2 regions of the Collinsella sp. AF19-1LB genome follow, and region 2 is predicted to be linked to the other one. Evidence: riboswitches for the same ligand, from Rfam matches in the RefSeq annotation. Region 2 holds a riboswitch; the other holds the start of a gene.
The links. A riboswitch is a leader RNA that binds a small molecule or an ion and turns the genes downstream of it on or off. The one in region 2 is predicted to bind thiamine pyrophosphate.

Region 1: another riboswitch for thiamine pyrophosphate. It lies ahead of thiC (phosphomethylpyrimidine synthase ThiC); the one in region 2 lies ahead of thiM (hydroxyethylthiazole kinase).

What each region holds. Positions count from the first base shown of each region.
Region 1 is NZ_QRWO01000013.1:17,143-32,866, forward strand. It holds gene argH (argininosuccinate lyase) at 1-468, opposite strand, end outside; gene DWX39_RS10980 (hypothetical protein) at 587-757, opposite strand; gene DWX39_RS05090 (argininosuccinate synthase) at 991-2,217, opposite strand; gene DWX39_RS05095 (Cof-type HAD-IIB family hydrolase) at 2,772-3,599, shown strand; gene polA (DNA polymerase I) at 3,878-6,628, opposite strand; gene DWX39_RS05105 (aminopeptidase) at 6,795-8,192, shown strand; gene DWX39_RS05110 (YaaA family protein) at 8,298-9,107, shown strand; gene DWX39_RS05115 (hypothetical protein) at 9,131-9,646, opposite strand; TPP riboswitch at 9,710-9,825, shown strand; gene thiC (phosphomethylpyrimidine synthase ThiC) at 9,818-11,152, shown strand; gene thiD (bifunctional hydroxymethylpyrimidine kinase/phosphomethylpyrimidine kinase) at 11,335-12,165, shown strand; gene DWX39_RS05130 (SGNH/GDSL hydrolase family protein) at 12,499-13,158, opposite strand; gene DWX39_RS05135 (TIGR02452 family protein) at 13,236-14,387, opposite strand; gene DWX39_RS05140 (Bax inhibitor-1 family protein) at 14,525-15,220, opposite strand; gene DWX39_RS05145 (hypothetical protein) at 15,304-15,642, opposite strand.
Region 2 is NZ_QRWO01000003.1:7,902-23,625, forward strand. It holds gene DWX39_RS01420 (NCS2 family permease) at 125-1,438, shown strand; gene DWX39_RS01425 (hypothetical protein) at 1,646-3,430, shown strand; gene DWX39_RS01430 (hypothetical protein) at 3,702-5,456, shown strand; gene DWX39_RS01435 (alpha/beta hydrolase) at 5,664-6,329, shown strand; gene DWX39_RS01440 (uracil-xanthine permease family protein) at 6,391-7,725, opposite strand; gene DWX39_RS01445 (5-methyltetrahydropteroyltriglutamate--homocysteine S-methyltransferase) at 7,849-8,982, opposite strand; gene DWX39_RS01450 (LysR family transcriptional regulator) at 9,138-10,034, opposite strand; gene DWX39_RS01455 (HAD-IIB family hydrolase) at 10,045-10,953, opposite strand; TPP riboswitch at 11,117-11,227, shown strand; gene thiM (hydroxyethylthiazole kinase) at 11,279-12,118, shown strand; gene DWX39_RS01465 (thiamine-binding protein) at 12,122-12,463, shown strand; gene DWX39_RS01470 (thiamine phosphate synthase) at 12,460-13,155, shown strand; gene DWX39_RS01475 (patatin family protein) at 13,257-14,126, opposite strand; gene DWX39_RS01480 (EAL domain-containing protein) at 14,446-15,724, shown strand, end outside.

The DNA.
Region 1 (15,724 bases), on a different contig from region 2:
CATGTGCGTGTAGCCCGGCAGAATTACCTTGTCGTACTTCTTAGCCGCATCCACCAGCACATGGCGCAGCTCAAGATTGGCCTCCATGAGCTCCTTGGCCAGCGCCTTGACGCCCAGGCGCGTGTCGGTCGCCACCTGGTCGTTGCGCGAACGTCCGGTATGCAAGCGCTTACCGGCCTCGCCGATGCGACGCGTCAGCTCGCTCTCGATGGACATATGAATGTCTTCGTCGTTGATGTCGAAGGTGAAGTTGCCGGCATCGATATCCTGTTCGATTCCGGTCAGGCCCTTGGCAATCGCCTGCTCGTCCTCGGCACTGATGATGCCCTGGGCCGCCAGCATTTTGGCATGCGCCTTAGAGCCGGCGATATCCTGCTTATAGAGATGTTTGTCGACCGGCAGCGACGCGCCAAACTCCTGCGTGACCTCGGCCACGCCTGCCTCAAAACGACCGCCCCAAAGAACCATGGAACCGTCCCCTTTCTCCAAATACCAAAACAAGCGCCCAAAGCAATGCGCCATATCGCTAAAGCGATTTTTCAACCGCTAGTTTTACACATTCCCCACCGTGTGCGGAGCCATGTAGCTAATTTGCAAAGAAGTGACGCGCCATGCACTTGGCGCCCAACGTCTCCCTCCGGATGTTGCCCTGCGAACCATCGATCCAGGCCTTCAGGCTCATAGGGACGTCCTCGACCCTTGCAGCATCGAACTCGGGCGCGAGGGCAAGTAAAGCATGCGCGATAGCATTGAACATAATGGATACTCCTCATATATATAGGCGCAGAGCCGCCAAATTGATAGAAGGAGCCCCGCCGGACAACCCCGGCGGGGCTCGGACTCAGCCGCAGACGCGGCATCATATATGCGGGCGGAACGTAGGGGCCACCGATGTTAAGAAGTGTCAGCAAGCATAACGAAAGGTAGGGACCCCGTGCGCCCGTTATGTATCACGCGGATGGGCCGCGCGGATACCAAGGGAAGGAGGCGCTAGGCCTGGGCGGCAGCAGAGCTGAGGCCCTGGACCTTTGCCCACGTCTTGAGCGACAGCGTATCGATCTCGATAAAGCCGGCGCTGGCCTTCTCGTCAAACGTGGTGTCGCGGTCGTAGGTAGCCAGACCGTAGTCGTAGAGGCTGAAGGGGCTCTTGCGGCCGACGACATGGCAGTTGCCCTTAAAGAACTTCAGACGGACAGTGCCGGTCACGAACTTCTGGGTATCGGCCATAAAGGCATCGAGCGCGTTTTTGAGCGGGCTGTACCACTGGCCGTTGTACACGGCGGTGGCCCAATCCTGCTCGAGCTTGATCTTGGTCTTGAGCAGGTCGCCCTCGACGCAGATGTCCTCGAGCGCCTTGTGGGCGGTGATGAGCGTCAGGGCTCCGGGAACCTCATAGCACTCACGGCTCTTGAGGCCCACCAGACGATCCTCGACCAGATCGAGGCGGCCAAAGCCATTGTCGCCGGAGATCTTGTTGAGAGCGATGACGATCTCGGAGAGCTTCATCTTCTTGCCGTCGACGGCGACGGGCTTGCCGGCCTCAAACTCAATCTCGGTGTAGGTCGGGGTGTCCGGCGTGTCCTCGGGATTCTTGGTCATAACCCAAGCGTCGTCGAGCGGCTCGTTCCAGGGATCCTCCAGGTGACCGCACTCAATGGCACGACCCCACAGGTTGTCGTCGATGGAGTAGGGGTTGTCGTTGGCGCCCTCGGGAACCGGCACGTTGTGGGCGTGGGCATAGGCGACCTCGTCGGGACGGCACTTCAGGTCCCACTCGCGAACCGGGGCGATAACCTTAAGCTCGGGGTCGAGGGCCTTGACGGCGGCCTCAAAACGGACCTGGTCGTTACCCTTGCCGGTGCAGCCGTGGGCGACGTAGGTCGCGCCAAACTCGTGGGCGACCTCAACAAGCTTCTTGGCAAGCAGCGGGCGAGACAGGGCGGAGAGCAGCGGATACTTGTTCTCATACATGGAGTTTGCTGCGATGGCTTTGGTCAGGAACTCATCGGAGAACTCGTCGCGCAGGTCGAGCACCTGGCAATCGAGAACGCCCAAGTCGAGCGCCTTCTGCTTTTTGGCATCCAGGCCGGTCTCCTCCTGGCCCACGTTGCCGCAGACGCAAACGACGTCGAGATTCTTCTCGTCCTGGAGCCACTTGACACATACGGATGTATCAAGACCACCGGAATATGCGAGAACGACTTTTTCCTTGCTCATGGCTGTTTCCTTTCGCCCTTGGTAGCTAGTTAGAACATCGGTCAGTTGCAAGTCACCTTGAGGTCAAAAACCGTGCAATATCAGGTTATTCAGCAGATTGCATCACAGGCATGCCCTAGAAACATGCGGCTATGTCGTGCTTAAACCCAACGACCTCAAAATGACTCTGTTGAGGCATTGCGCCCCATGGGGACAGAGACGATTGTTATCGTCGTCGGGAAATTGCGCGCTGGCGTCGGATGGCATTGTCTGCAGTGGTGATGATCTTTACGAACTGCATCTGCCTCTCCTTTCACGTATCGCCGGGCGCAATTCAAATATCGCAAACGGTACCTTTTCCTCGGTAAACGGCTCTTTTGCCGTCTCCGTTTTCGATGTTCGCTATATTACGATAAAGTGCACGCTGCGCAAGCGACAAATTCAAATTTCTGAAAAGTTTTTTCATTAGTTTGTGAATTGCAGTGCAAATACGCACCATTCCTGCGAAAATACGCTCGACTACTAGTTGATGGTTATAACGTCTGAAACAATCTCGAAACGAAAGGCGCTTTTTTATGCAAACTTACGAATCGGACGCCAACATCGGCAACATTAAGATTCTCGCCGTCGATATGGACAAGACGCTGCTGACCGACGAGCGTGTGCTGCCCCAGGGTCTTGATGAGCGCCTGGACAAGCTCGCCGACGCCGGCATCGTATTCTGCCCCGCCAGCGGACGTCCCGCCCCCAAGCTCGAGGAGATGTTCGAGGGCATCAAGAACCGCCTCGCCTTTTGTCCCGACAACGGAGCGTGCGTGATCTATCGCGGCAGCTATATCTATAAGAGCAATATTGACGTGGAGCTGTATCAGCAGGTCTTGAGCCGTGCCTCGGAGGATCCTCGCGCTGTCCCCGTCCTGTGCTGCTTCGACGAGTTCTACGTGCTTGCCCGCGACCATCAATACCACGACGAGATCAGCGTCTACTACAACACAATCAACTACGTCGACAGCTTTGAGGGCATTGATTTCGAGTCCAACAAGATTTCGGTCTTCTTCCCCGGCTACGACGCCGAGCCCGCTTTCCGCGAGACCTATAGCCCCGAGTTCTCGGACAAGCTCTACGTCACCAACGCCGGGCGCGAGTGGATCGACTTTATGAACCTGGGCGTCGACAAGGGCGCCGGCGTCGCGCACCTGTGCGAGCACCTGGACATCGATATTGCCGATGCTGCCGCCGTGGGCGATACCTACAACGACATCCCCATGCTGGAGCGCGTCGGGCATAGCTTTATCGTGGACAATGCCGAGGAGCACATGAACGCGCATGCCAAGTGGCGCATTCCGAGCAACAACGACGGGGGCGTACTGACGCTCATCGACGCCATCTTGGCGGCTCGGTAACGTAGCTCATCGGACCTGGCCGGGCGAGGCGGGTAAGTTTTTCGCTCGGTCAGGTCCTGGGCTCGCTCGGAAAGCACATTAAGTGCTTTCCGGCTCGTGCGGAATCTACGAAAAACTTACCCGCCTCGCCCGGCCAGGTCCTGCGGTGACTTGCTTGCCGCCTGGATGGCGTCTTGGCGCCTAGATACTTTGGCTGATTTTTATTGAACGAAGGACGCTCCTTGTTGATGAGGGGCGTCCTCCTGGTTTTGTATTACTTTGGAATTGTGATCATGCCCTTACTTGGCGTCTGCCCAGGTCACTCCAGTCGAAGCTTCGGCGATTAGGGGGACGCGGAGGTCTACTACGTGCTCCATGACGTCGCGGACCATGGTGGTTAGGCGCTCGACTTCGTCGACGGGGCACTCAAAGTCCAGTTCGTCGTGCACCTGTAAGATCATGTGGGCGGCAAAGCCTTCTTCTTCCAGACGGCGGCTTACGCGGGCCATGGCGATCTTGATGATGTCGGCCGCGGTGCCCTGCATGGGGTGGTTCATGGCCGTGCGCTCGCCGAAGCCGCGGAGTTGCGGATTTTTGGCCTTGAGCTCCGGAATATGACGACGGCGGCCGTACATGGTCTCGGCGTAGCCCGTCTGCTTGGCGCGTGCCACCACGTTGTCGAGGAACGTGCGCACACCCGGGTAGGCCTCGTAGTAGCGGTCGATCATGTCGCGTGCCTCGGCCATCGAGATATGCAGCGACTGCGACAGGCCGTAGGCCTGCTGGCCATACACGATGCCAAAGTTCACGGCCTTGGCGCGACTGCGCAAGTCGGGCGTTACCTCGGACACCGGCACACCAAACACGCGCGCCGCCGTCTCGGCATGGAAGTCCTCGCCCTCGTTAAAGGCGCGCACCAGGTGCTCGTCACCCGAGAGATGTGCCAGCAGACGCAGCTCGATCTGCGAGTAGTCCACCGCCAAAAAGACGCTTCCCTCGCCTGCCGAAAACGCCGTCTTGACGGTACGACCCAGCTCCGAGCGCGTCGGGATGTTCTGCAGGTTCGGGTCGCTCGAGGACAGACGCCCCGTTGCCGTGATGGTCTGGTTGTACGTAGTGTGTACGCGACCGTCACCACGGCGTAGCGGGCCCAGCGTGTCCAGATAGGTGGACTTGATCTTAGACTTCTCACGCCAGTCCAAGATCAGACGCACGATTTCGTGGTCACGGGCAAGATCGCTCAGAACCTTGGCGTTGGTTGAATAATAGCCGCGCTTAGTCTTCTTGAGGCCCTTGGTCGGAAGGCCCATCACGTCAAAGAGCACGTGCGAAAGTTGCATGGGGCTGCCGATGTTAAAGGTCTCGTCACCCGCCAGGTCGCGAATGCTGCGCTCAACCTCGGCAATCTGGGTCGCCAGACCCTCGGACAGACTGTGCAGGCGGTCGGGGTCCACAAGCATGCCCGCGCGCTCCATCTTGGCAAGTACCGGAACGAGCGGCATCTCGATACCATCGAACACGTTGGCGGCGTTCTCGCGGGCCATGCGGTCGCGCAACGGCGCCACGAGCGCCAGCGTCAGGGCCGCAGTACGGGCGGCAGGCGCCGGAGCGTCCTCACCGGCACCCTCTGCACCGCGCGCCGCAGGCAGCGCCATCTGCAGATAGGTATCGGCCAGATACGCCTCGTCAAACTCAGAGCGGTCAGAATCCAGCAGGTAGGCGGCAACCACGGTGTCGAAGATACGCGTGGAATCGACTGCCAGCGGATCCATGAGCTCGGGCTCAGAAGAATCGATGGGCGAAAGCTCGTGCAACAACGCCTTCGTATCCGGGCTCGCCACGCGGCCCTCCATAAACAGGCGCGCAAGCACGCCGGCAATCACGCCGTGGGCGAAGTTGAAGCCATCGACTACGGCAGTGGTACCGCCGTCGCCCTCCTCGAGCGCGAACAGGCCCTTGGACGTCGCCAACCACAGCGTGCGCGTCAGTCCAAAGAGCGCGCCCTCTTCCTTGTCGTCGTCCACCACGGCGGCGACCCACTCGCCGGCATCAATCGCGCGGGAGACCTCAGCCGCAACGGCACCAAGCGCGTCGGCATCGCCGGCGGCTGCGCGAACCATAGCAGGTATCTCAAACACACTGGAGGCAGCAGCAGCCCCGCCCTCGCCGCCGATCAACGCCAAGAAACGGTTCTGCATGGCGGTGATACCAAGCGTACCCAGTGCCGCAGACACCTCGTCGGCAGAAAACGCCGGGAAGGACGTCGCCTCAAAATCGAGCTCGACGGGCGCATCGGTGCGAATGGTTGCGACCTTGCGGCTCAGCAGCGCATCGTCGATGTGCGCACGCAGGTTCTCGCCCATCTTGCCCTTGACCTCGTCGGCATGCGCGATGACCTCGTCCAAGCTGCCGTACTGTGCGATGAGCGCGCTCGCCTTTTTGGGGCCGATGCCCGGTACGCCGGGAATGTTGTCCGACGTATCGCCCTTTAGACCGTAAAAATCGGGCACGAGCGCCGGCGTAATGCCATGATACAGGTCGTCCACGCTCTCGGGCGTCATGATCGCCACGTCGGACAGGCCCTTGCGGGTCGAGACCACGTTGACGTGCTCGGTCACGAGTTGATACATGTCGCGGTCGCCGGTCACCAGCAGCATGTCGCAGCCGGCCTCTTCACCCAGGCGCGCCATGGTTCCCAGGATATCGTCGCCTTCCCAGCCCTCGGACTGCAGAATCGGCACGTTGAGCGCGGTGAGCAGCTCCTTGATCATCGGAAACTGCGCATGCAGATCGGGGTCCATGGGCGGGCGTTGCGCCTTATACTGCGGCAGCATCTCCATGCGCACGCGCGGTTTGCCCTTGTCAAACGCCACGACCACACCGTCGGGGTTAAAGGCATCGATCATCTTGAGAAACATGTTCAGAAAGCCGAAAATCGCGTTGGTGGGGCGGCCGTCCGGCGCATTCATGGTGGGCGGCACGGCGTGGAAGGCGCGGTGCATGAGCGAGTTGCCGTCGATAACGGCAAAGGTGCGGCGCTTGTCAGACATATTGAATACCTCGCTTTGGGCTGGGCACGGTTTGCTTACTCCAGTTTACACGCTCCCCGCCCCGCGGCCACCGCACATCAAGCTCCCCCGCCACCGCGAGCCCGCGCGTGATACGATGGCTCACGGTACATCAACCAGCACGATCGATCCGAAAGGAGCCTGCGTCATGGAGCGTCCCTGCGCATGGAAAAAGTACACGCCACAGCAAGTCGAGGAGCTCGAGGGGCTTTGCCGCGGCTATAAGCAGTTTTTGAGCGAGAACAAGACCGAGCGCCTGTGCGTCAAGACCGGCATCAAGATGGCCGAGGAGGCGGGATACGTCGACCTGGAGACCGTGATCGCCGAGGGCCGCACGCTCAAGGCCGGCGACAAGGTGTACGCCGCCAACCACGGCAAGGACCTTATGCTCGTCAACCTGGGCACCGCCCCGCTCGAGCAGGGCTTTAACATCCTGGGCGCCCACGTGGACTCGCCGCGCCTGGACCTTAAGCAGAATCCCGCCTTCGAGGCCGGCGACATGGCCTACCTCGACACGCACTACTACGGCGGCGTCAAGAGCTACCACTGGGTAGCCTCCCCGCTCGCACTCGTGGGCGTCATCTGCAAAAAGGACGGTACCACCGTCGACATCAATATCGGCGACAAGGCAGACGATCCGGTCTTTACCATCTCCGATCTGCTGATCCACCTCTCGAGCGAGCAGATGGCCAAGCCCGCCAAGGACGCCGTCGACGCCGAGATTCTCGACGTGATCGTGGGCGGCCGTCCCGTCAAGTTCGATGAGGACGACAAGGACGCTTCCAAGGAGCCCGTCAAGCAGATGTTCTTGGACATCCTCAAAGAGCAGTACGGCGTCGAGGAGGAGGACTTCCTCTCCGCCGAGATCGAGGTCGTGCCCGCCGGCCCCGCCCGCGACATGGGCCTCGACCGCTCCATGATTCTGGGCTATGGTCACGACGACCGCGTCTGCGCTTACCCCTCCATGCTCGCCCAGATCAATGTGGCCAATGTCGAGCGCACGAGCATCACGCTCATCGTCGACAAAGAGGAGATCGGCTCCGTGGGCGCCACCGGCATGACGAGCCGCTTCTTCGAGAACACCGTCGCCGAGATCATGACGCTCGCCGGCGAGGACAGCCCGCTGGCTCTGCGCCGCGCGCTCGCCCACAGCCGTATGCTCTCCTCCGACGTGTCCGCCGGCTTCGACCCGGGCTATGCCGGCAAGTTCGAGACCAAGAACGCCGCCTTTATGGGTCGCGGCCTGTGCTTTAACAAGTACACGGGCAGCCGCGGCAAGGGCGGCTCTAACGACGCCGACGCCGAGTATGTGGCCCTCATTCGCGACATCATGGACAAGGCAGGAGTGGACTTCCAGACCTGCGAGCTCGGCCGCGTCAACGCGGGCGGCGGCGGCACCATCGCCTACATCATGGCCAAGTACGGCATGAACGTCATCGATTCCGGCGTTGCCGTCCTGTCCATGCACGCCCTGTGGGAGGTCGCCAACAAGGCCGACATCTACGAGGCCTATCGCGGCTACAAGGCCTTCCTCGAGCGCGCCTAATCCACCCCACCCATAACTTGCGGTGGAATACGGATTGATTTGGTCTTTCAATAGCCCAAACAGACCGTATTCCACCGCAATTTCTTTTTTGGCAGAGGAGAGTCCATGCTGCAGGTCATCATTTCGCCCGCCAAGCAGATGCGCGCGGCCCAAAATGCTTTTGAAGTCCTGGGCATTCCACCCTTTGTGCGCGAGACAGCTCGCCTCCACCGCGCACTGCTAGATATCGAGCGGAATGAAGGCAGCGGCGGCCTGCAGGCGCTGTGGAACGTGAGTGACAAACTGCTGGGACCTTGCCTCAACACCCTGCATGAGTTCGGGCCCATCCTGAAAAACGGCGATCTCGACAATCCCGCACTCGCCCGTCACTTCTCCCCTGCCATCATGTCCTATCACGGCATTCAGTACCAGAGCATGGCACCCGAGGTAATGGATGCCGAACAGCTCGCCTGGCTGCAAAGCCATCTGTGGATCCTCTCCGGCCTCTACGGGTGCGTTCGTCCCTTTCATGCCGTCGAACCGTATCGGCTGGAGATGGGCGCGAAGCTTGTCGTCGACGGTGCCCGAGACCTCTACGCATTTTGGAGCGATAAGCTCGCGCGGGCTATCGCCCCGGCAGGCTCAAACACCACGATCGTCAACCTCGCCAGCGTAGAGTATGCCAAAGCCGTTCTGCCCCACCTCGCGGGCGACGCCACGGCCGTCACATGCCTCTTTGGCGAGGGCATCCGCAACGGGAAGCCCATCCAACGGTCGACCGCCAGCAAAAAGGCGCGCGGCTCCATGGTGCGGTGGATGGCAGAAAACAAGCTCGAGGATGCAAGCGAACTTACCGCATTCAACATCGGCTATCGGCACATCCCCGAGCTTTCAGACAAAAACACCCTGGTTTTCATGAACGCGCAGGCACTATAGGCCCGCCGTTTCCAAACACCCCGTTACTCCGCCAAGCCATCGGCCTTTGCAATCTCGCTCGTCGAGCCATCTTGGTAGGTAATCTTAACGTGCTCTACGTCGGATACCGTAACGCCCGACGGAGGTTCCAGACGCCACTCCGTCAGCGCAATGTCCATGGTCGTGGGCACGTCCCCTTGATCTTTGAGCTTCACCGTCAGCGTTTTGAGCGTCGCATCAAACGTCACGCGTTCGATTTCTTCACCCGGAATAGACCCGCCGCTCAGCTGCAGCTGCACAAACTCGTCGCGCGGATACCAATAGTCGCCCGGTGCGGCAACCGTGTTGCCACCAGAAACTTTCATGGTCATAATCGGCAGGCCCTCGTCGGCTTCAAACCCCCAGGTGGCGCCGCCAGGACCGCCGAACGTCCAAATACAAAAGGCAATCACCAGCACGGCAAGCACCGCAAAACCAATCGCGACCAACCCATGGTGCGCACGGCTTTCCTCGGCCGATACACCCCATTGTGTCTCTCGATATAGATGCTTGTCTTCCATGTACGCCTCCCCACAGGCACGCTCGTTGGCCCAATCGTACCCATTCAGGCTATACTTGAGCCCATTACATAAACGGGGAGCTTGCAGGACAAGACGGCAGGCTGAGACTGGGCGCGCCCGCCCTGACCCGCAAACCTGATATGGGTAATGCCAACGAAGGGAGCCGTGCCAATGAGCGCACAGACCGAGCCCAAGCTCGTCACGCAAATCGACTTCGCCCGCGCCGGGCGGATCACACCGCAGATGAAGGAGGTCGCCGAGCGCGAGCATCGCGACCCCGAGTACATCCGCGAGCGCGTGGCCGACGGCCGCATCTCCATTCCCGCCAACATCGTGCACATCAAAAAGGGCATGCGCGCCTTTGGCGTCGGTGAGGGCCTGTCCACCAAGGTCAACGTGAACCTGGGCATCTCGGGCGACAAGGCCGATGCCGCCGAGGAATGGAAGAAGGTCAAGATCGCCGAGGACTTTGGCGCCGACGCCATCATGGACCTCTCCAACTCGGGCAAGACGCGCCAGTTCCGCCAGCAGCTCATCGACGAGACGCCGCTCATGGTAGGCACCGTCCCCATGTACGACGCCATCGGCTACATGGAAAAGCCGCTGGTCAAGCTCACCAAGGACGACCTGTTCGAAGTCGTGCGCGCGCATGCCGAGGACGGCGTGGACTTTATGACCATCCACTGCGGCATAAACAAGTCGGTCACCAAGACCTTTAAGGAGACCGGCCGCCTGATGAACATCGTGAGCCGTGGCGGCTCACTGCTGTTTGGCTGGATGGAGGTCACCGGTAACGAGAACCCATTCTATGAGTTCTACGACGAGTTGCTCGAGATTTGCCACGAGTACGACGTGACGATTTCGCTCGGCGACTCCTGCCGCCCGGGCTGCCTCTACGACTCCAACGACGCCACCGAGACCGCTGAGATGATCGAGCTGGGCAAGCTGTGCAAGCGCGCTTGGGCCGCCGGCGTCCAGGTCATGGTCGAGGGCCCGGGTCACATGGCGCTCGACGAGATCGCCGCCAACATGAAACTGCAGAAACGCCTGTGCCACAATGCTCCGTTCTATGTGCTCGGGCCGCTGGTGACCGATATCGGCGTGGGTTACGACCACATCACCGCTGCCATCGGCGGCGCCATCTCCGCCAGCTCCGGTGCCGACTTCCTGTGCTACGTGACACCGGCAGAGCACCTATGCCTGCCCAACGCCCAGGATGTGCTCGACGGCCTCATGGCCACCAAGATCGCCGCACACGCCGCCGACATCGCCAAAAAGGTGCCGCACGCCCGCGACATGGACGACAAGATGGGCCAGGCACGCCGCAAGCTTGACTGGGACGCCATGTGGGAGTGCGCGCTCGACCCGGTTACGGGCAAGAAGCGCTACGAGGAGTCCCCCGCCGCCACCGAGGGCACTTGCACCATGTGTGGCAAGATGTGCGCCGTCCGCACCGTCAACAAGATCTTCGAGGGCACCACGATCGACCTCGGCATAGAGGACTAACCCTGTCGCCGCGGCCGCCTCTGGCGGCGAGCTGGTGCCTGTCAATTGTTGACGTGTGAACATTTGCTTGCATTTGCGTAAAGATTGCATCGCCCGCCCGGGTTCGACATAGAGTCGGCCCGGGCATCTTTATAATGCTGGCTTAAAGACCCATTTGATTCCGACCGAACAAGGGAGCGAACATGGATCGTAGTAAGGTACCTGCCGTCCTGTCCATCGCGGGATCCGATTCCAGCGGCGGCGCCGGCATTCAGGCCGACATCAAGACCATCACGGCGCACCGCCTGTATGCCGAGACGGCCATCACCGCCATCACAGCGCAAAACACGCTGGGCGTCACCGCCGTACAGGATATCTCGCCAGATATCGTAGCCGCGCAAATTGACGCCGTTTTTGACGATATCCGCCCGAGCGCCGTCAAGATCGGCATGGTTTCTTCTGTCGAGATTATCGAAGTCATCGCCGACCGCTTGAGCGCCTGGAACGCAACGAACGTGGTCGTCGACCCCGTCATGGTCGCCACCTCGGGCGCGCGGCTGATTGCCGAAGATGCCGCCGAGGCGCTCACCCGCCGCCTGTTCCCGCTGGCGACGGTTATCACGCCCAATATTCCCGAGGCCATGGCCCTGCTCGACTACGAGGTCGACTCCGAGCGCACGCAGCAAAATGCTGCCATGCTCCTCACCCGCCGCTTTGGTTGCGCATCCCTCGTTAAGGGTGGGCATCTTGTCAACGAGGCCAACGATGTACTGGCCGAACCCGCGCCGCTCGATGACGAGGGCAACCATCTGGGAGATCCACTCACCACGTGGTTCCGCCACAAGCGTATCGATACCAATAACACACACGGCACCGGCTGCACGCTCTCGTCCGCCATTGCCTGCGCGCTGGCCCAGGGTATGGATCTTGCCGATGCCGTCAACGCTGGCAAGGCCTACCTGACAGGCGCTCTGGCCGCCGGCCTGAACATGGGCAAAGGCTCCGGCCCCGTCAACCACATGTGGCAGTATTAAGATTCGCAGTCCAAAACCACCGCAAAGGGGACAGGCACCCTTGCGGTGGTTCCCACAAACATCTCGATCTGTAACAGTTAAAGTCCATTTTTCGGCCCACCCGTTACAAATCGAGACATCCAAATTCCACTGAGAAGATAATCTCGATGTGTAACAGTAACTCGGCAAAATCGACCCTAGATGTTACAGATCGAGACAAACGACCGATATCGACCTAAATAATCTTAATCTGTAACATCTAGCCCGTTTTTGGCCTTACAACTGTTACAGATCAAAGCAAACCAACGAAACAAGCCGTCGCAAGGAGAACTATTGTGGTGGTTTGGGGCCGTGCTACTCACCGAGCATCTCTTGGAGCTTGGCCGCCACGGCGTGACCCAGGCTCTCATGGCTTTCGGGCATCATATGCAGATAGTCGATATCGCCCGGCTCGGCAAACTCCGCTGCATTCAAAAAGTCGCAGCCAAACTGCTCGGCTACGTGCGCGTAGTATTCAGCAAAATGCTCCGAGGCCTCGACGGAACGCTCGTCAAAATCGGTCATATATACATCGGCGATCTGCGGCTTGATCTTGATAGGAGCCATCAGCAGAATGCGCGGACAAGGCGCAGCGTCGGTCCACGGAAACGCGCGGACGGCGCGAATCAGCGCCATGGCGCCACGGGCGATATCGGCAGCCGTCACGTTAAAGACCGTCTTGCAGTCGTTGGTGCCCAGCATGATCACAATGGCGTCCAGTGGCTTATGGGCCTCGAGCAGCATCGGCAGCGCGCGGATGCCGTTAAGATTGGTGTCCAGATGGCACATGTCGTCGCGTACCGTCGTGCGGCCGTTGAGGCCTTCTTCAATTACATGCCAGCCCTCGCCTAAGTCACGTTGGGCCACGCCGCACCAGCGCACATCCCGCGCATAGCGCACCGCGGTGCCGTCGCGCATGCCCGCCGGATCGTAACCATAGGTGTTGCTGTCGCCAAAGCATAGAACGTTTTTCATCGTAAGCCCCTCGCTCAGTAAAAAGCCGACGGGAGCAGCCCTCCCGCCGGCTCGACCCATCTGTCAGCACGTACCGATTACAGGTACTTGCGCCAATCGTCCTCGTTCTCATCATCCTCGGTAGCAGCCTGGGCCTGCTCGGCGGCGCGAGCTGCCGCAGCGCGAGCGGCAACCTGGGCATAGGACTCCTCGTTGCGCTCGGGGAAGTTTGCCAGCACGTGCTCGAACTTGGCAAAATCCTCATCCCAGCGCGTAGAAGGCACGGCAAAGAAGACTTGCTTGACCTTAAAGTCGCCCGACGCGAGCTCCTTGCGGAAGAGCTCGGCCACGGCCTCGGCGTCAAAGCCGTTGTTGTCGCAGCCCCAAGCGCCCAGTACGAGCTTCTCGCGACCCAGCTCGTCGCAGATGGCAAGCACAAAGCGAATGCGGTCGCGCAGGGCATCCAGCAGAGCATCGTCGCTCACGCGATACTCCTGGCGGGCGCGCTTAACGTTGGGCGCGGCGGCCACGATCACGTCGGCGTATGCATGCACGTGGTTGCGATCGAAGCGCACCGCAGGCACCACCAGCGCACGGTTTCGGTAAAGCTCGCAGTTGATGTTGCGGCGACGGTTCTCGCCGTACCATTTGCGCTGCTTATCGAGAACGTTGTACAGATACGAATCGGCGCACAGCGTGGCCTCCTGGCCCAGATAACCCTGAATATAGCCACCGCCCGGATTGGTGAACGAGGCAAAGGCGAGCACGGCCATGTCGCAGAACTGCGCATAGCCACGACCGTTGTCCAAGATGGCCTGCGTGGCGGAGGCATCGAGCACGGTGACCTCAGGCAGGGACGCAGCAGGCTCCTCAGCAGGCGCGGACTCAGCTTCGGCGATTTCCTCGGCAGGCTCCTCGACGGGCTCAGGAGCTGCCTCGGTCTCGGGCGCTGCCTCGCTCTCGGGTGCCGCCTCGGTCTCGGCAGCCTCCGCGCCCTCGACGTCCTCGGCAACCTGTTCTTCAGCGGCCACAGCAGTCTGAACCTTGGCCTTCATCGCCGCGACAAAGCCGGCAGGCATACCGTCAAACTCGCGAACACCGGCAAGCGAACGCTCGATATCCTTGGCGCACGCTTCGGACACAGTTGACACGTGACGCTCGGCGGCCTTGGCACGGGCCTCGCGCTTGGGATTGGGCTGACCCGCTCGGTTGGACCTGCGGTTACGGTTCCTGTTGTCGACGTCTGCCATACGTGGCCACCTTTCCTGTCGCTGCCGCTATCGGCTTTTCCCATCCATGATACCCCGCCGCGTACAAAAAAGACGGCCCCGAAGGACCGCCTTTCGCATCGATTTGCCCGCACGGCAAGCACCGCCGCAATTCGCCACTAGTCGCGACGGCCAAGGATGTTCAGGATGCGCAGGAACACGTTGATAATGTCAACGAACAGATTGGACGCCATGAGCACGGCGTTGGGCAGCGTAGGCGGCACCGTCGTGGCAACATAGGTGTCGTAGCCAATAAAGCCGGCGAACACCACGATCACGATCAGGTCGGTGATGGACTGCGAGACGCCCATGAACATCAGCACGATCTCAACCAGAACAGTGGCGAGCAGAATGCCAAAACCGATGCCATATACGCGCTGGAAAAACTTGGGGAAGGTCACGCCCAGCGCGCCAAAGACAAAGGTGATGGCGGCCGTGGCGATAAAAGCGGTGTTGATGGTGGGCAGGTCGTAGTTGGCAAGGCCAAACGACGCGGTCAGGCCAAAGGTACTCGCAAAGATTACGTAGCCCACAAGGGACAGGCCCACGGACTGCTTGCTGGCGGCGGCCGACATCATGACCATGCCGACGATGGTCAAAATAAACGAGCCAAAGACCAGCGGCAAGGCTGCGCCGCTCATCATCATGCGCGCAAACGACATGGTGCTCGTAAAGTAGGCGCCGGCGCCCATGGCGCAAAAGCCCAAGAAAATCAGGGCAGACATGACAAGGTTGTACGCGCGCGGCGACATCTCCTTGGCACGGCTTGCACCGGTCTCGATGGGGCCGTTCTGATAGCCCTGGATATCGTTCATACTTCGTCCTTTCACAAAGCGCCGTGAAAGACGGCGCAGCAGATGACAAGATTCCTGCCATTGTACCCGAACGCCGTGCGTCCTTACCTACGGCGCTCGCCCTCAAGCGTACGATCAAACGCCCAGACCCACCAACGCATCACGTGGGCCTGCGAGCCGTCCGGCCGTCCGCACGCCTGGTCCTCCAGATACAACTCGGTCGCGTGCCCGCCAAAACGCACCTTATAGGTTGCCGTACGAACGCCGTGGACCGTCAGGCCAAAACCAGTGGACGAGACGATCTCGTCAATCGTAAAGCAGCGACCGTCGACCCAGCAGACGGTAACCGGCACGACTTGTCCGCCCGCGAGGATGCGGGCCACGACGTCCACATACTGCTTGTGCACGCGCCGAGTTTTGCCGTCTGTCTGTCGATATTCCATGCCTCCTATTATCGAACGCATGTTTGCATGTTGTAAAGCGAACAGACTGTGGTTTTGGAGTGTCGTAGTAATCGCACGTGTC
Region 2 (15,724 bases):
CCGTCCGTCTGTTACAAAGCGCCGAACATCAACATGCGAGGAACAGCAAGGTTGTAAAGGCGATATAGTAAATGAGTTCGTGTCAATCGGCCTAAACTCGGGGCCGAACAAGGAAAGGGTATGCATGGACGAACTTTTTCACGTCAGTGAGCGCAAGTCCACAATCGGGACCGAACTTCGCGCTGGACTGACAACATTCCTGGCGATGGCCTACATCATCGCCGTCAACCCCGCAGTGCTCTCGGGCGCTGGCATTGATGCGGGAGCGCTCGCCTGCGCCACCTGCCTGGGCGCCGGCATCATGACCATCTGCATGGGCATCTTCGCAAACCGCCCGCTCGCCTGCGCTTCAGGCCTGGGCATCAACGCCATGATCGCGGGCATCACCACCACCATGTGCGGCGGTGACTGGCACGTCGCCATGAGCGTTATCTTCCTCGAGGGTATCGTCATCTTGCTGCTCGTCCTTTGCGGCCTGCGCGAGGCCATCATGGACGCCATCCCCGTGGTCCTGCGCCACGCCATCTCGGTGGGTCTGGGCCTGTTTATCGCCATGATCGGCCTGTGCGACGCCGGCATTATCACCGCTGGCGCCGGCACACTCGTCGGTCTGGGCGACATCACCTCCCCCACCTTTATCGTCGGCATCATCTCCATCGTCGTGACGGTTGCCCTGGCCTCCCGCAACGTGCCGGGCTCGCTGCTCATCGGTATCATCGTCGCCGTTATCGCCGGCATCCCGCTGGGCGTCACCCACGCCCCCGAGGGCCTCATCGCCCCGCTCGATTTCTCGACCTTCGGCGCCCCGTTTGCCAGCACCGCCGACGGCAACATGGCTATCGTGAAGGTTCTGACCGACCCGATGCTGCTCGTCGTGGCCTTCTCGCTGCTCATGAGCGACTTCTTCGACACCATGGGCACCGCGATGGCCGTCGCCAAGCAGGGCGAGTTCCTGACCGAGGACGGCAATGTCGAGGACATCCGCCCCATCCTGGTTGTTGACTCCGTGGCCGCCGCTGCCGGTGGCTTTATGGGCGTCTCCTCCATCACCACCTTCGTCGAGTCCACTTCCGGCGCCGCCGACGGTGGTCGCACGGGCCTCACCTCCGTCACCACCGGCGTGCTGTTCATTCTCGCCGCGTTCTTCTCCCCCATCGTCACCATCGTTTCCAGTGCCGCCACCTGCGGTGCCCTGGTCTATGTCGGCTACCTCATGATGAGCGAGGCCTCCGAGATCGACTGGTCCGACGTGTCGCAGGGCTTCCCGGCGTTCATGATTGTCGCCGGCGTGCCCTTCACCTACTCCATCTCCGCCGGCATTGGCCTGGGCTTTATCGCCTACGTGATCGTCGCGCTCTTTAAGGGCGAGGCCTCCAAGATCAAGCCGCTCATGTGGATTGCAGCCCTCGCCTTCCTCGTCTACTTCTTTGTAGCGTAAGGGCAAGATTCACAATACCAAACACCAAAGCGCGGAGTCGCATCGAGCGGCTCCGCGCTTTGCTTTTAAAGCCAGGCACCGCGCGGGCGCGCGATGTATTGCTTCCCAAGTTTTGGACATTTTGCCCTCCAAACGGCACTACCGACGGCTACATCCTGCAGATATGCTGGATATAACCGCATAGGCCCTATGAGGATGGGAGTAACCATGGCCGCCTTGTTCACGACCCCCAAGCGCAATGACAAAACCTCAGGAGCCCATTTTGTCGAGCCCGACGTGCACCGTCGCGCACTGCTCGCGCACGGCAGCTGGCGCCGCGTGACGCGCCGCATCGTTGCGGGCGCCGTGTGCGCGCTCACGGTGAGCTCGCTGCTCATGCCGAGCATCTCGCTCGCGGCCGAGTGGATTGATGTTGGCGGCACCCAGTACAACGCCGGCACTGCGGCGGGCGACGGCGCCGGCACCTGGAGCTGGGACGGCGCCGACGACATGAAGCTCATCAACTATAACGGCGGTGAGATCAAGGCTGCAGGCAAGCTCAACATTGTCTATGAGGGCAAGAACACCGTGAAAACCGAGCCTGATTACACCGGAGCCGCCATCAAGGCGCAGGACGGCACTAGCCAGAAAGCAGAGTTGAACATAACGAGCTCGAATAGCACGGATGAGCTCAATGTGACAGCCGAGGCCGATGCAATTAAATCAACAGGCGACCTCTCCATTTCTGGCCCAGGCACTGTGAACACCACAAGCACTGCTTCCGACGGAATTGAGGCAAAGGGCGATCTCTCTATCACGGGCTCGGGCACCGTGAATGCAACGGGCGGTACCGAAGGCATCCAATCCAAGGGCAAGACCACCATCGATTCCTCTGGCACAGTGATCGCTAAAGGAGGCGAAGGTTACGGCGTCGCCGCGGGCAGTGACCTGATCATCAAAGGCGGTGGCAAGGTAGAAGCAAGCTCGATAGAAGAAGCGGCGATTTGGGCTGACGGCAACATCGACATCTCGGGCGGCAGCCAGGTCAAGGCAAGCTCCCAGGGAGATCTTGCCGTCGACGCTGAGGGTAGTCTCGCGGTCACGAACGCCTCCCTTGACGCAAGCGGTGTTGAATATGGTGTCTATGCCTACAAGGGCGTTACGCTCGATCATGCGACCGTGACGGTCCGCACAAGCGCGAGCGGCGGCCAGGCCATCGCCCTCATCACTGATGGGGACGACATCGTCATCAAGAATGGTTCCATCGTGGACGCGTTCGCAGAAGGCAAATTCTCGGTTGCAATCTCTACCAGAAACCACCAGCCAAACGTCGCTGGCGGCCACATCTACATCAGCGACTCCGTTGTTAAGGCTATGGCCCGCTATGTCGAGACCGGTGGCGATGGCCCCGATCACTACAGCAACGACCAAAGCGGCGAGGTCATCCCTGAGCCTAGGGGTCTGAACATCGGTATCTTCGCCCAGACCTACGAGGGCATCACGCCCGCGAGTATCTCGATCGTCCGCAGCAAGCTCACGGCCGAGGGAGACACGGCGGCAATCTTCGCTCTTGCCATAAGCGAGGATGGCAAGGCGATCGGCACCATCGAGATCGAAGGCGCTCCCATCCAGGCGCCCGCAGGCGGCAAGATCATTAACTATCGCAACAAGGAAGAACTCAGCGGCGGCATCCTCTGCGAGGCGGGTCAAACCATCGGCACGGGCGACGACGTGATCGACTCTCCCTATGACGCCGCTGTCGCCAAGAGCACGCTCACCGTACCTCCCGAGAAGATCAAACCCGAGGAAAAGTCCGGCGAGACCAAGCCCGAGGGTTCCAAGCCCGAGGGCGCAAAGACGACCAAGACCGTTGCAGTTGCAGCCACGGGAGCCAAGATCGCCGGCAAACTCGCAGCAACCGGCGACACCTCGAGCGCGGCCATCATAGCGACCGCCCTTGCAGGAACGGCCACCATCGTCACAGGCGCCCTGGCGAGTCGCAAACGCTCGTAAACACTTTTTCGCACAGGACGGGTGCATCGCGGCCCTTGCCTTCCTCGTCTACTTCTTCGTAGCGTAAGGGCAAGGCTACAAAAGCTGAACAATAAAGCGCGGAGTCGCCATGCGGCCCCGCGCTTTTCTTTTAGCGCCGGTCCCTGCACCGGCGTGCGGCCTATTTCTCCCCCATTTTGGCCATTTTGCCCTCCATACGGCACTACCGCCGGCAACATCCAGCAGATACGCTGAATCTAGTCGTATAGGCCCTATGAGAACGGGAGCAACCATGGCAGCCTTGTTCACGACCCCCAAACGCAATGACACTACCGCCGGAACCCATGTTGCCGAACCCGACGTTCGCCGTCGCATAGGACTCGCGCACGGCAGCTGGCGCCGCGTGACGCGCCGCATCGTCGTGGGAGCCGTATGCGCGCTCACGGTAAGCTCGCTGCTCATGCCGAGCGTCTCGCTCGCAGCGGAATGGGTCAAGGTCGGCGGCAACAAGTACAACACCGCGGCGAGCGACGAGGCCGGTACCTGGTCGTGGGACGGCGCCGACGACTTGAAGCTCAGCAACTATAACGGCGGCGAGATCCAGGCCGCAGGCAAGCTCAACGTGAATTACTCGGGAACCAACATCGTCACTGCCGAATGGATCGAAAGCATCAACGTTTCTCATGGCACTAACGAGAATGCCGAGCTCAATATCCAAGGCGACGAGGGCGGCACGCTCAGCGTGACATCTACTGAGGACGCTATCCTCTCCACGGGTAATATCAAAATCGACGGAGCCGGATCCGTCAACGCCACGAGCACTGGGTTTGATGCCATCAATGCCGGGGGTGATCTCGCTATCAAAGGTTCGGGCAACGTCAACGCCACGGGCGCATCGGATGGCATCAGGGCAAACGGCAATATCACGATTGACGACAGCGGAGCCGTCACCGCCAGGGCTACCAAGGACAAGGGTATTGGAACCGACAAGAACCTCACCATAAAGGGTGGCGGGGCAGTCGAGGCAAGCTCAGCCGATGGTGAGGCCCTTTGGAGCGGCGGCAATATCAACATCTCGGACGGCAGCCAGGTCAAGGCAAGCTCCGAGAAAGACGCTGCCATCGAGGCCAAGGGCAGCCTCGCAGCCACAAACGCCTCCCTCAACGTAAACGGTGTTGAATATGGCGTCTATGCCCACAAGGGCATCACCCTCGATCATGCAAACGTGACGGTCCGTGCAAGTAAAGGCAGATACGGTGGCGCCATCGCCCTCTTCACCTACCAGGACGACATCGTCGTCAAGAACGGCTCCACCGTGGACGCGTTTGCGGAAGGCGAGGTTTCGGCTGCATTCTCCACCAGAAACGATCGACCCAACGAGAAGGGTGGCCACATCTACATCAGCGACTCCGTTGTCAAGGCCATAGCCCGCTATGTCGAGAACGGCGACGGCCCCATCCCCTACAGCGAAAACCAAGATGGCGAGACGAGGCGCGAACCCCAAGGCGAGAACATCGGCATCATCGCCCAGACCAGCGAGGGCGTCACACCCGCAGTCATCTCGATCATCCGCAGCAAGGTAACGGTCGAAGGAGATACAGCGGCAATCTTTGCCCGTGCCATGAGCGCTGACGGCAAGACAATCGGCACCATCAAGATTGAGAACGCCGCCATCCAGACGCCCGAAGGCGGCAAGGTCATTGACTATCGCAAGCTCCGTGACGGCATCTACGAAGCAGGCCAAGCCATCGGCACGGGCGACGCCACGGTCGACTCCCTCTATATCAAAGCAGTCGCCAAAAGCACGACCATCGCACCTCCCGAGGTAGCCAAGCCGGAAGACCCCAAGCCCGACGAGACCAAGCAGAACCCCAAGCCTGAGGGCTCAAAGCCGACCAAGGCCGTTGCGGCTTCAACCACGAAAGCCAAGACTACCGGCGTGCTCGCGGCGACCGGCGACACCTCGGGTGCGGCCATCGTGGCAACCGTCCTTGCGGGAACAGCCGCTATCGCCGCAGGCACCATGGCGAGCCGTAAGCGCTCTTAGACGCCTCTGCGCACATGGCAGCTCCCGCGAAGGCCCCGAGCCCCAGCACCGTTTAACAACGCCACCGCCGAGCTCCCCTCCGGCGGTGGCGTTTTCCATATGCGTCCGCAGGGGATGCACGAGATTGTCTTTGGTCTAGCCCAACCGGCATACGCTGGCGTGCGACAATTGGGGCTGCCGATATCACAACACTGAGAGAAGCCCGTCATGGAAGCGCATCAAAAGCAGATAACCGTTTATTCGAATCATACGGAAAGCGCGCCTGTCATCTACCTTCCTGTGGTCGTGGGCGACGGCAGCGAGGTTTATAAGTGTTGCCGAGAGCTCGACTGTCCGCCATTCGCCCTCGTCACCATTGGCGGGCTCGATTGGAATCGCGAGCTGAGCCCCTGGGCATGCGACGGGACCGTACGCGATGCCGAGCCTTTCGGCGGCCAAGCTGCCGGTTTTCTTGATGAGCTGCTGAATCAGATAATCCCCCAGGTCGAGTCATCGCTTCCTCAGCCGCCCACCTGGCGTGGCATTGCCGGTTACTCGCTCGCGGGCCTCTTCGCACTCTGGTCCCTCTGGCAAACCGACGCATTTGACCGCGCCGCGAGCGCATCGGGGTCGCTATGGTTTCCCGACTTTGTCGATCGCGCCAGCACGGCGCCATTTGCCGGCAGCCCGCAGGCTGTCTATCTGTCGCTCGGTAAAAAGGAGACCAAGACTCCCAACCGCATGATGCGGCACGTACTCGACGATACGCGCGCAATGGAAAAGCTGCTCGGCGAACGTGGTATTCCCACGACGCTGGAGCTCAACCCCGGCAATCACTTTTCCCAGACCGACTTGCGCATGGCCCGCGGCATCCACTGGATACTGACGCATTAAAAATGGTGCCCACGCGCATATACGCATGGGCACCATATCTTGTTTTAGCTGGACGCAGTTGTTACTCAGCAGCCTCCTCAAGCTCGGAGACGTCAAACTCAAAGTCGTTACCCGGCAGGATGGCGTTGAGCACGATGCCCACCAGCGAGCCCACGGCAAGGCCGGAAAGCGAAATCGTCACGCCGCCCAGCTCAAGCACGATGGCGCCGGCGGTGCTGTACGCAATGCCGAGCGAAAGCACGAGCACCAGGGCGGCCACCAGCACGTTGCGGTTGTTTTGGAAATCGACCTGGTTCTCGATGAGGTTGCGGACGCCCACGGCGCTGATCATGCCATAGAGCACGAGCGACACGCCGCCGATTACACACGCCGGCATGGCCGCAATGACAGCCGCGAACTTGGGGCAGAACGAGAGCGCAATGGCACAACATGCGGCAATGCGAATCACGCGCGGGTCAAACACACGCGTTAGGGCAAGCACACCGGTGTTCTCGCCATAGGTGGTGTTAGCCGGAGCGCCAAAGAGCGATGCGAGAATGGTCGCCAGGCCGTCGCCAAGCAGCGTGCGATGCAGGCCAGGATCGGCGATGTAGTTACGCTCGCAAGTGGAGCCGATAGCCGAGATGTCACCGATATGCTCGATCATGGTCGCAAAGGCCAGCGGCATAATGGTGATGATGGCCGTCGTGGCAAGACCGCTATCGAACTGCGGGCCAAAGAGCGCAAACACGGTGTTATCCCACACGACGGGCAAGCCAACCCAGGGAGCGGCTGCGACGCCCGAGAAATCAACCTCGCCGAGCGCAGTCGCAACGGCATAGCTCACCACAACGCCCAGCAGAATCGGCACGATCTTGACCATGCCACGGCCCCAGATGTTGCAGATGACGATCACCGCCACAGCGACAACGGCAACAAGCCAATTGGTCTGGCAGTTGGCGATGGCAGAGCTTGCCAAGATCAGGCCGATGGAAATGACGATGGGGCCAGTCACTACCGGCGGGAAGAAGCGCATAACGCGCTTGGCACCAAACGCGCGAAACAGGGCCGCCAGCACCGGATAGAGCAGGCCGGCACAGGCTACACCTAGGCAGGCGTAGGGCAAAAGCTCGGCCTCGCCGTTGGGCGCGATGGCGGCATAGCCCGCGATAAAGGCAAACGAAGATCCCAAAAACGCTGGCACCTTGCCGCGCGATAGGAAGTGGAAGAGCAGCGTGCCCAGGCCGGCAAACAAAAGGGTCGCCGACACCGAGAGACCGGTGAGCACGGGTACGAGCACCGTGGCACCGAACATCGCGAATAGATGCTGCAGACCGAGTAGGAACATGCGCGGGCGACCGAGCGACGACGCATCGTAGATGGCATCGGCGACGGCGGGCGTCGAGGATTGGGACATGGATGTCCTTTCATAATGGAAGGGCGCTCGGGCATATCGGATTACCTGCCCGAACGATACGATCCGAACCATTGTACGCGATGCATGCCGCTCCGACCACGACGCCCCCTGCGAACGGCAGCACTACTTCCAGATGCGCTCGGCGATGCGTTTGACCAGGGCGATCTTTGCCCACTGCTCGTCCTCGGTCAGCTTGTTGCCAATCTCGCAGCTGGCAAAGCCGCACTGGGGAGACAGATACAGGTTCTCGAGCGGCACGTACTTTGCGGCTTCGCGGATGCGCTCGACGATAACATCCTCGTTCTCGAGCTCTGCGGCCTTGGTGGTCACCAAGCCCAGCACGACCTTCTTGCCCGGGGCAACGTAGCTGAGCGGCTCAAAACCGCCGGCGCGCGGCGTATCGAACTCCAGGTAGAATGCGTCGACATCCTCATGTGCAAACAGGTACGGCGCGATGGGGTCATAGCCGCCCTCGAAAGCATAGGTAGAGTGGTAGTTGCCGCGGCACACGTGCGTGTTAATGACGAGGTCGTCGGGCTTGTCCTCGATGGCGGCGTTGTTGAGCGCCACGCCCAGCTCGCTCACCCTTTGCAGGTCAACCGGGCTCATGCCAGTCTTGGACACAAAGTCGGTATCGCAGTAGATGCCCCAGGTGCAGTCATCAAACTGGATGTTGCGGCAGCCCGCGGCATACAGGTCAGCAATCACGGTGCGGTATGCTGCGGCAATGGCATCGACGAGTTCTTCGTCGGTCTTGTAGACGGCGTGCAGACTCTCCTGCTGGCCATCGCAGCGGTCGAGTGTGACTTCGGAGAACGTCTGGATCGGCGCCGGAATGGTCTGGCGCGCGACCTGGCCCTCTCCCTCGAGCGACTTGATAAATTTGAAGTGCTCGACGAACGGATGATTCTCACCGCTAATGGGACCGGTTACCACGGCGGTGTCGGCGGTAGTCTCCTCATCGTGGAACATGTAGCCCGTGCGCGAGGCGCGGCGCTCAATGCCGTTGAGGCCCCACATAAAATCGAGGTGCCAGTAGCTGCGGCGGAACTCGCCATCGGTAATCACCTGCAGGCCGGCAGCCTTCTGCTTGGCCACTAAGTCGCGGATGGCCTCGTCCTCGACGGCCTTAAGGCCGGAAGCGTCGAGTTTACCCGCGACATAGGCGGCACGGGCGTCCTTTACAGCCTGCGGACGAAGAAAACTGCCGACGATATCGGCACGAAACGGCGCGTTCGGTTGAATCGAAGTGCTCATAGATATCTCCCTTTGCATTGGTTGCTTTACTGGGACAGAGTATGAGCGCTCATATGGACATCGTAAAATATGCGTTTATATCAGTTTGATATAGATGCTTCCTATATTAGTTGGGACTGCCATAAAGAGATTTGACCCGTGCAGAACGCAGCAGTCTAGATGTGCTGACGAATCGCTTCGATATAGGCCTGCCCGTAGCGCGTAAGTGTCGTGTTCTTGCGCGTGATGATGCCGATCTCCATGTACTCGTCTACATCGAGCGGAATGGAGATAATGCCGGGGCCGTTAAGTTCATGGCTGATCACGCCCGAACACACCGTGTAACCGTTAAGGCCCATAGCTAGGTTGAACAGCGTCGCACGGTCGCGCACGCGGATATTCTTGCGGCGCTCAAAGGTCGAGGTCAGCTCCTCGGAATAGTAAAACGAGTTGTAGCTGCCCTGCTCATAGGACAGGAACGGGTAGTCTTCCAAGTCCTCGAGCGTCACACTCGAGCGACCCGCCAGCGGATGGTCGGAGCACACAAAGACATGCGGCGTAGCGCAGAAGAGTCCTTCGAATACGAGCTCGTTGGCCGCCAGCATGCGCTCGATGACCTCGCGATTGTGCTCCGACAGATACAGGATGCCGAGCTCGCTTTTCATATGCGCGACGTCCTCGATAATCTCGTGGGTCTGCTCCTCGCGCAGGGTAAAGTCGTAGCGCGCGGCATCGAACTCGCGGATCACATCGACAAATGCATTAACGGCAAAGGAATAATGCTGGCAGCTCACACTAAAGTGCGGCACCTGCTCGGACGTGCCTTTGTACTTGCCCTCGAGCAGGTCGGCCTGGTCGAGCACCTGGCGCGCGTAGCCCAAGAAGGTCTCGCCTTCCTCGGACACAATGACGCCCTTGTTGGTGCGCTCAAAGATGTGTACACCCATCTCGTTTTCGAGATCGCGAATTGACGCGGTAATCGAAGGCTGCGACACAAAGAGCCGGCGCGAGGCCTCGGTGATGCTGCCGCATTCGGCAACTTTGACGACATATCTGAGCTGCTGGAGCTTCATGGCTTTCTCCCTAGACGTTCGTGACGTCGAAACCCGTCGCGTCCATCTGACGCATAAACGACGGCATCTCCCCCGTCGCGGCGCAGGCGGCAATCTGATGCAGAGCCCCGGCAACCGCATCATCTGCCGCAGCGCCGATATGCCAGCGCGCGGCAGCCGTGACGGCCTCGTTGGCATTGGCGACTGCAACGGAATTGGGAACGGCATCGATCATGGGCAAATCGTTATCGGAATCGCCGAATACGGCCACCTCGTCGGGCGTCAGGCCCAAAGCGCGCGCCAGCTCCAGCGCAGCACAGCCCTTGTCCCAGCCGGTCGGAAGAACGTCGAACAGGCGCACGCGGTTGTTGGGAAACACGAGCGAGAGCTCCGGCACCTCGGCGGCAACACGCTCGCGCAGCTCGGCGAGCTCCTCGCGCGAACGGGCACTCCAGATATTCGCCTTGTATACCGGGGCATCGTCAACGACAGGGCGACAGGGAGCCTCTTCGCCCTTGAGCCACGCGTTGCCGCCTGACTCCATGGCGCGACGCACACGCTCGGGATCGCTTGTCACGCAATAGGCGTCGTTGTCCCAAAAGTCATCACCCAGACGGTAGACCTTCAAATAGGTATCGTCGGTCTCTTGCTCCAGGTAGTCGGCCAGGCGCATAAGGGCATCGTTATCAGTTGCGCGCGAGGCAACCGCCTCGCCATCGACAAACATCACCTGGCCGTTGCAAAACGCACCGGTCGAGAAGCACTCGGAGCGATTGCGGAACATCCAGCTCATCGCGGACGGCTGGCGACCCGAAACCGGGCCAAAATGCAGGCCCGCCGCCTGCATGGCATGAATGCCCTCGATGGCGCAGTCGCTGGCGCCATCGTGTCCAGCAGGAATCAGCGTATCGTCCATATCGGTCAGAACAAGTTTGATCATAAGGTCCCCTCGGTCATTCTTTATCCCGTCTATTGTAACGACCTGCCAATAAGGGACAGGTTTATCTTGGCAGGTTTTATCTGGGAAAATGCAGCGCCCCTGTTGCCACCTGCCAAAATAAACCTGTCCCATATTGGCAGGTGCGCTAGTATAGGGAACAACAGATTCGATGCGGGAGTGCCGGCGGTGCAAACCACAAGGCTGAGAGGGCATAGGGCCCAATCCTTTGAACCTGTCAGTTAATGCTGGCGTAGGGAGCATGCCGCCTTTACAGGGGCGCTGTCTATGCACAGCGCCCCTTTTCTATGCCAAGGAGGCATGTGCAGTGATTGATTCGGAACAGCTTAAGCAACATATGGTCAAGGCCGTAGAGGAGATTCGAGCCACCAATCCGATGGCCGGCTCCATCACCAACACGGTGACGATCGACTTTGTCGCCAACGCGCAGCTCGCCGTGGGCGGTTCGGCCGCCATGGTCTATCTGCCCGACGAGGGCGAGGCGCTCGTTGCCGGCGGCGCCGCCATCTATCTCAACATGGGCACGCTCTTCCCCATCTACGAGCAGACGATTCCCCGCGCGGCCAAGGCGGCACACGACGCCGGCAAGCCCTGGGTGCTCGATCCGGTGGGTCTGGGCATCGGTAGCCTGCGCACCCAGCTGGTAAACGAGCTCAAGCAGTACAAGCCCGCCATCGTACGCGGCAACGCCTCCGAGATCATCGCACTCTCCGGCCTGTGGGGTCTTGAGGGCGAGTCGGCCGATCTGAGCCGCGTACGTGGTGTCGATACCACCGACACGGTCGACGCCGCCCGCGATGCCGCCGTGGCGCTCGCTCGCTACACCGGCGGCGCCGTTGTGGTCTCGGGCGAAGTCGACCTGATTACCGACGGCACGACCGTGGCCAAATCCCACGGCGGCAGCCCGCTCATGTCCAAGATTACCGGCTGCGGTTGCTCGCAGGGCGGCGTGCTGGCCGTGTACGCCTGCGCTGCCGATCCGTTTACGGCAGCCGTCTGCGGTACCGCCGTCTACAACGTCGCCGGCACGCGTGCCGCCGCCGTCGCCGATGCCCCGGCAAGCTTTAAGGTCGCCTTTATCGACGAGCTCTACCGCGCAACCGCCCAAGACATCGCCGATAACCAACTCGAGCTCGAGGAGGCATAAGCCATGTCCGAGCCCGCAACCAATGCCGGCATGAACACGCTCGTCGCTGTGGCCATCGCCCCGTGCGGCACCGGCGATGAACTGTCCGCCGAGGTCGCCGAGGTCGTGCGCGTCATTCGCGAGAGCGGCCTTCCCAACCGCACCACCTCGATGTTCACCGAGATCGAGGGCGACTGGGACGAGGTCATGCAGGTCGTGCGCGACGCGACCTTTGTGTTAGCGAACAAGGGCATCCGAACCGAAGTCGTGCTCAAAGCCGATATTCGACCTGGATTTACCGACACCATGACCGGCAAACTCGAGCGCATGGAAGCGCAGATCAAAAAGCAGGAGGAAGCACGATGAGCATCCGCGACAACCTTGATATCTCGGCCTATCTGGTGCTCGGCCCCGAAAACACCCTCGGACGCCCCGTGGGCGATGTGGTGGCCCAGGCGCTCGACGCCGGCTTTACCTGCATTCAGGTGCGCTCCAAGGTGGCAAGCGCCCGCGAGATCATTGCGCTGACCGGCGACGCCGCGCAGGCAATCGCACAGGCCGGCAAGACCGGTCAGGTCGCCTTGCTGATCGATGACCGCCTTGACTGCGTACTCGCCGCACGCGAGCAGGGCATTGCGGTCGACGGCGTGCACGTGGGCCAGAGCGATATTCCCGTCGAGGTCTGTCGCAAGCTGCTGGGCCCCGACGCCATCGTGGGCCTTTCGGCCCGTTGCGAGGAAATGCTCGAGTACGTCAAGACCGCCGACATGAGTCTGGTCGACTACCTGGGCATCGGCCCGCTCCACGAGACCGAGACCAAGCGCGACTGCGGACGCGCAGCCGATGGCTCCATCATCACCAAGAGCTTTGAGGACCTGGCCGCACTCCACGCGGCAAGCCCCGTGCCCATCGTGGTGGGCGGCGGCGTTAAGACGGCCGACTTGCCGCAGCTTAAGGCAACCGGCGTCGACGGCTTCTTTGTGGTGAGCGCCGTCTGCAGCGCCGACGATCCCTACGCCGCGGCCAAGGAGCTTGTCGACACCTGGCAGCAGGCATAGGCATAGGCCGAACAGCTGATTCGCAGCCTCATATCTTCAGCAATGGAAAGCGCATCCCAGTTTGGGCCTCCATTCCGGGATGCGCTTTCCGTATGCGACCCTTACCCCGCCAGATACGCTTCCAACGCCGGCAAAGTCGCCTCTGCATCGTGGCGGCCGACCTGGTAGATGCGCTCGAGCTCATCCGGTTCGCGGCACAGCGACGGCACCTTCACCGATTCGCTCGGCCGCACCACAAAGATTTCCCCGGCAGCCTCTCGACGTGCCAGGTCATCGAGCGTGGCATTGTAGACCTCATGCCGATGCTCAAGCGCTGCAACAAACTCCGGATAGTGACGGAACACGCGCCGCAGCATGGGCATCACGCTGTTGGGCTGCTTCACAAAGCCCGCCGGCTGCGTGAGTACCACGATATTGCGGTCATACCCCTGCGCAAACAGCCATGCGCTGGGAATAGAATCAGCCACGCCACCATCCAGATACTTATGCCCGTCAATAGCAACGGGACGCGTCGCCACAGGAATCGCCGACGATGCCCGGATCCACTCGATATCCCGCTCGTCGCCATAGGGCAGGTCGTGGTAGACGGCCTTGCCCGTCTCGATATCGGTGCACACGCACGTAAACCGCATGGGGCAGGCGCGATACGCCTCCAGGTCGATGGGATCGCGCTCGATGGGCACCTCGTGATAGGCAAAATCGGCATTGAACATATCGCCGGTTCGCAGCCAGCTGGTCACGCTCGCATAGCGTTTGTCGGCGCAATAGGCCTTGTTATAGCGAATGGCGCGGCCGATCTGGCGCGATTTAAAGTTGTAGCCAAATGCCGCGCCCGCCGAGACGCCCACCATATGGTCGCAGGTCAAACCGTGCTCCATCCAAACGTCGAGCACGCCCGCCGTATACATACCGCGGTAGCCGCCTCCCTCGAGCGCCAGCCCCACCGTGCGCGTCATATTTGACTGTGCCATGCGACCATCTCCGTTCCTGCGTTTTAAAACGGAACAAGTATACCCATCAACAAATATCGTCTCAGTCGCATTTTCATCGAACATCGTCGCGTTACCGTTTGGCGAATAATGGCCGCCCGCAACATGGGCACCCCTACATAATTCCATACACTTGTTTATACTACTCAGTAGTTATCAGCCGAGAGCACGAACCGACAAATAAACCCAACGACGCAGCAAGGCGGGGGCTTGGAAACACGCAAGGCGTTGAGCAGCAACGCATGTGCACAACGAGCTCGCCCGACGCAATCCGCCCCGACCTCAGAAAGCCGCTTACAGTATGGATAACGCCAGCAATAATACCGAAACGCTCGAAAAGACCATCCGTGACCTTCTGGAGCGTCAGGACGATCTGATCAGGACCGCCTTTACCGACGAGCTCACCGGACTTGGCAACCGCGGCGGCTTTACCCGTTCCTTAGAGGAACTCTGGGAGCAGGAACTGCCCGTGACCATGGCGTTTATCGACATCGATAACCTTAAGCACTGCAACGACATCTTTGGACATGACGAGGGCAACCGCTATATCTTGCAGGTGAGCCTCTATCTCAAACTGTATATGAAGGTGGACGAGGCGGCATTTCGTCTGGGGGGCGACGAGTTCGCCATCCTATCTACGATTGCGACCGAGGACGACCTTGCCGAACGTCTGGAACACTGCCGAACGGTACTGCTCGAAAACAACGCTTCCAAGATGCCTCACTCGTTTAGCTACGGAGTGGCACACGCCGACCCCGCCCTGGGCGAAGCCCCCAATCGCTTGACGAACGATGCCGATCATCGCATGTACGACTACAAGCTACGTCATGCCGTGCACCTTGATCGACGCAATATCGCACAAGCCCACACCGACGACTTCGAAATAAGCGATCGCATTTTCGACGCCCTTTCGATGCTCAACGAAGGCCGATATTTCTTTATCGAGAACTTGGACAAACATCGAACCCTTTGGTCACAAGGCGCCTTGCGCGATCTTGGTCTTCCTTCGGAGCATATAGACAACTGCCACGATTACTGGAAAACGCGTGTCCATCCCGATGACCTTGAGGCCTATACCAACGACATCGACCAAATCTATGACGGCTCCAAACATCGTCACGTCATGCAGTACCGCGTGCGCAATGCCGCCGGCGATTACATCCTCGGCCGTGCTCGCGGGTTTCGTATCGACGGCGACGGAAATGTCCCCTCGCTCTATGTCGGCGAGCTCGTCAACCACTCGCTTGCCGAGACCGTCGACGCCGCCACGGGTCTCGGAACACAGCGCACGCTGATCAACGCTATCGATGCCTGCCGTCGCGACCGTTGCGAGACGGGGCTTATAGCAGTGCGCGTTCGCGGCACGGCAAAGCTCAACGAGCTCTACGGGGCCGAGGCCGTCGACAACATGCTCGCCGAATACGCAGGCCGCATGCTGTCGATTACTCGCGGCAGGAGTCGCGTCTTCCGTTCACGCAACGCCCAGTTCGTCGTGCTTAGCAACAATTTGGATCACGAAGCATTCGAGCAACTGATCCAACATCTCAAAGAGGCCGTTTTCGCTCCCGTTCGAATCGCGG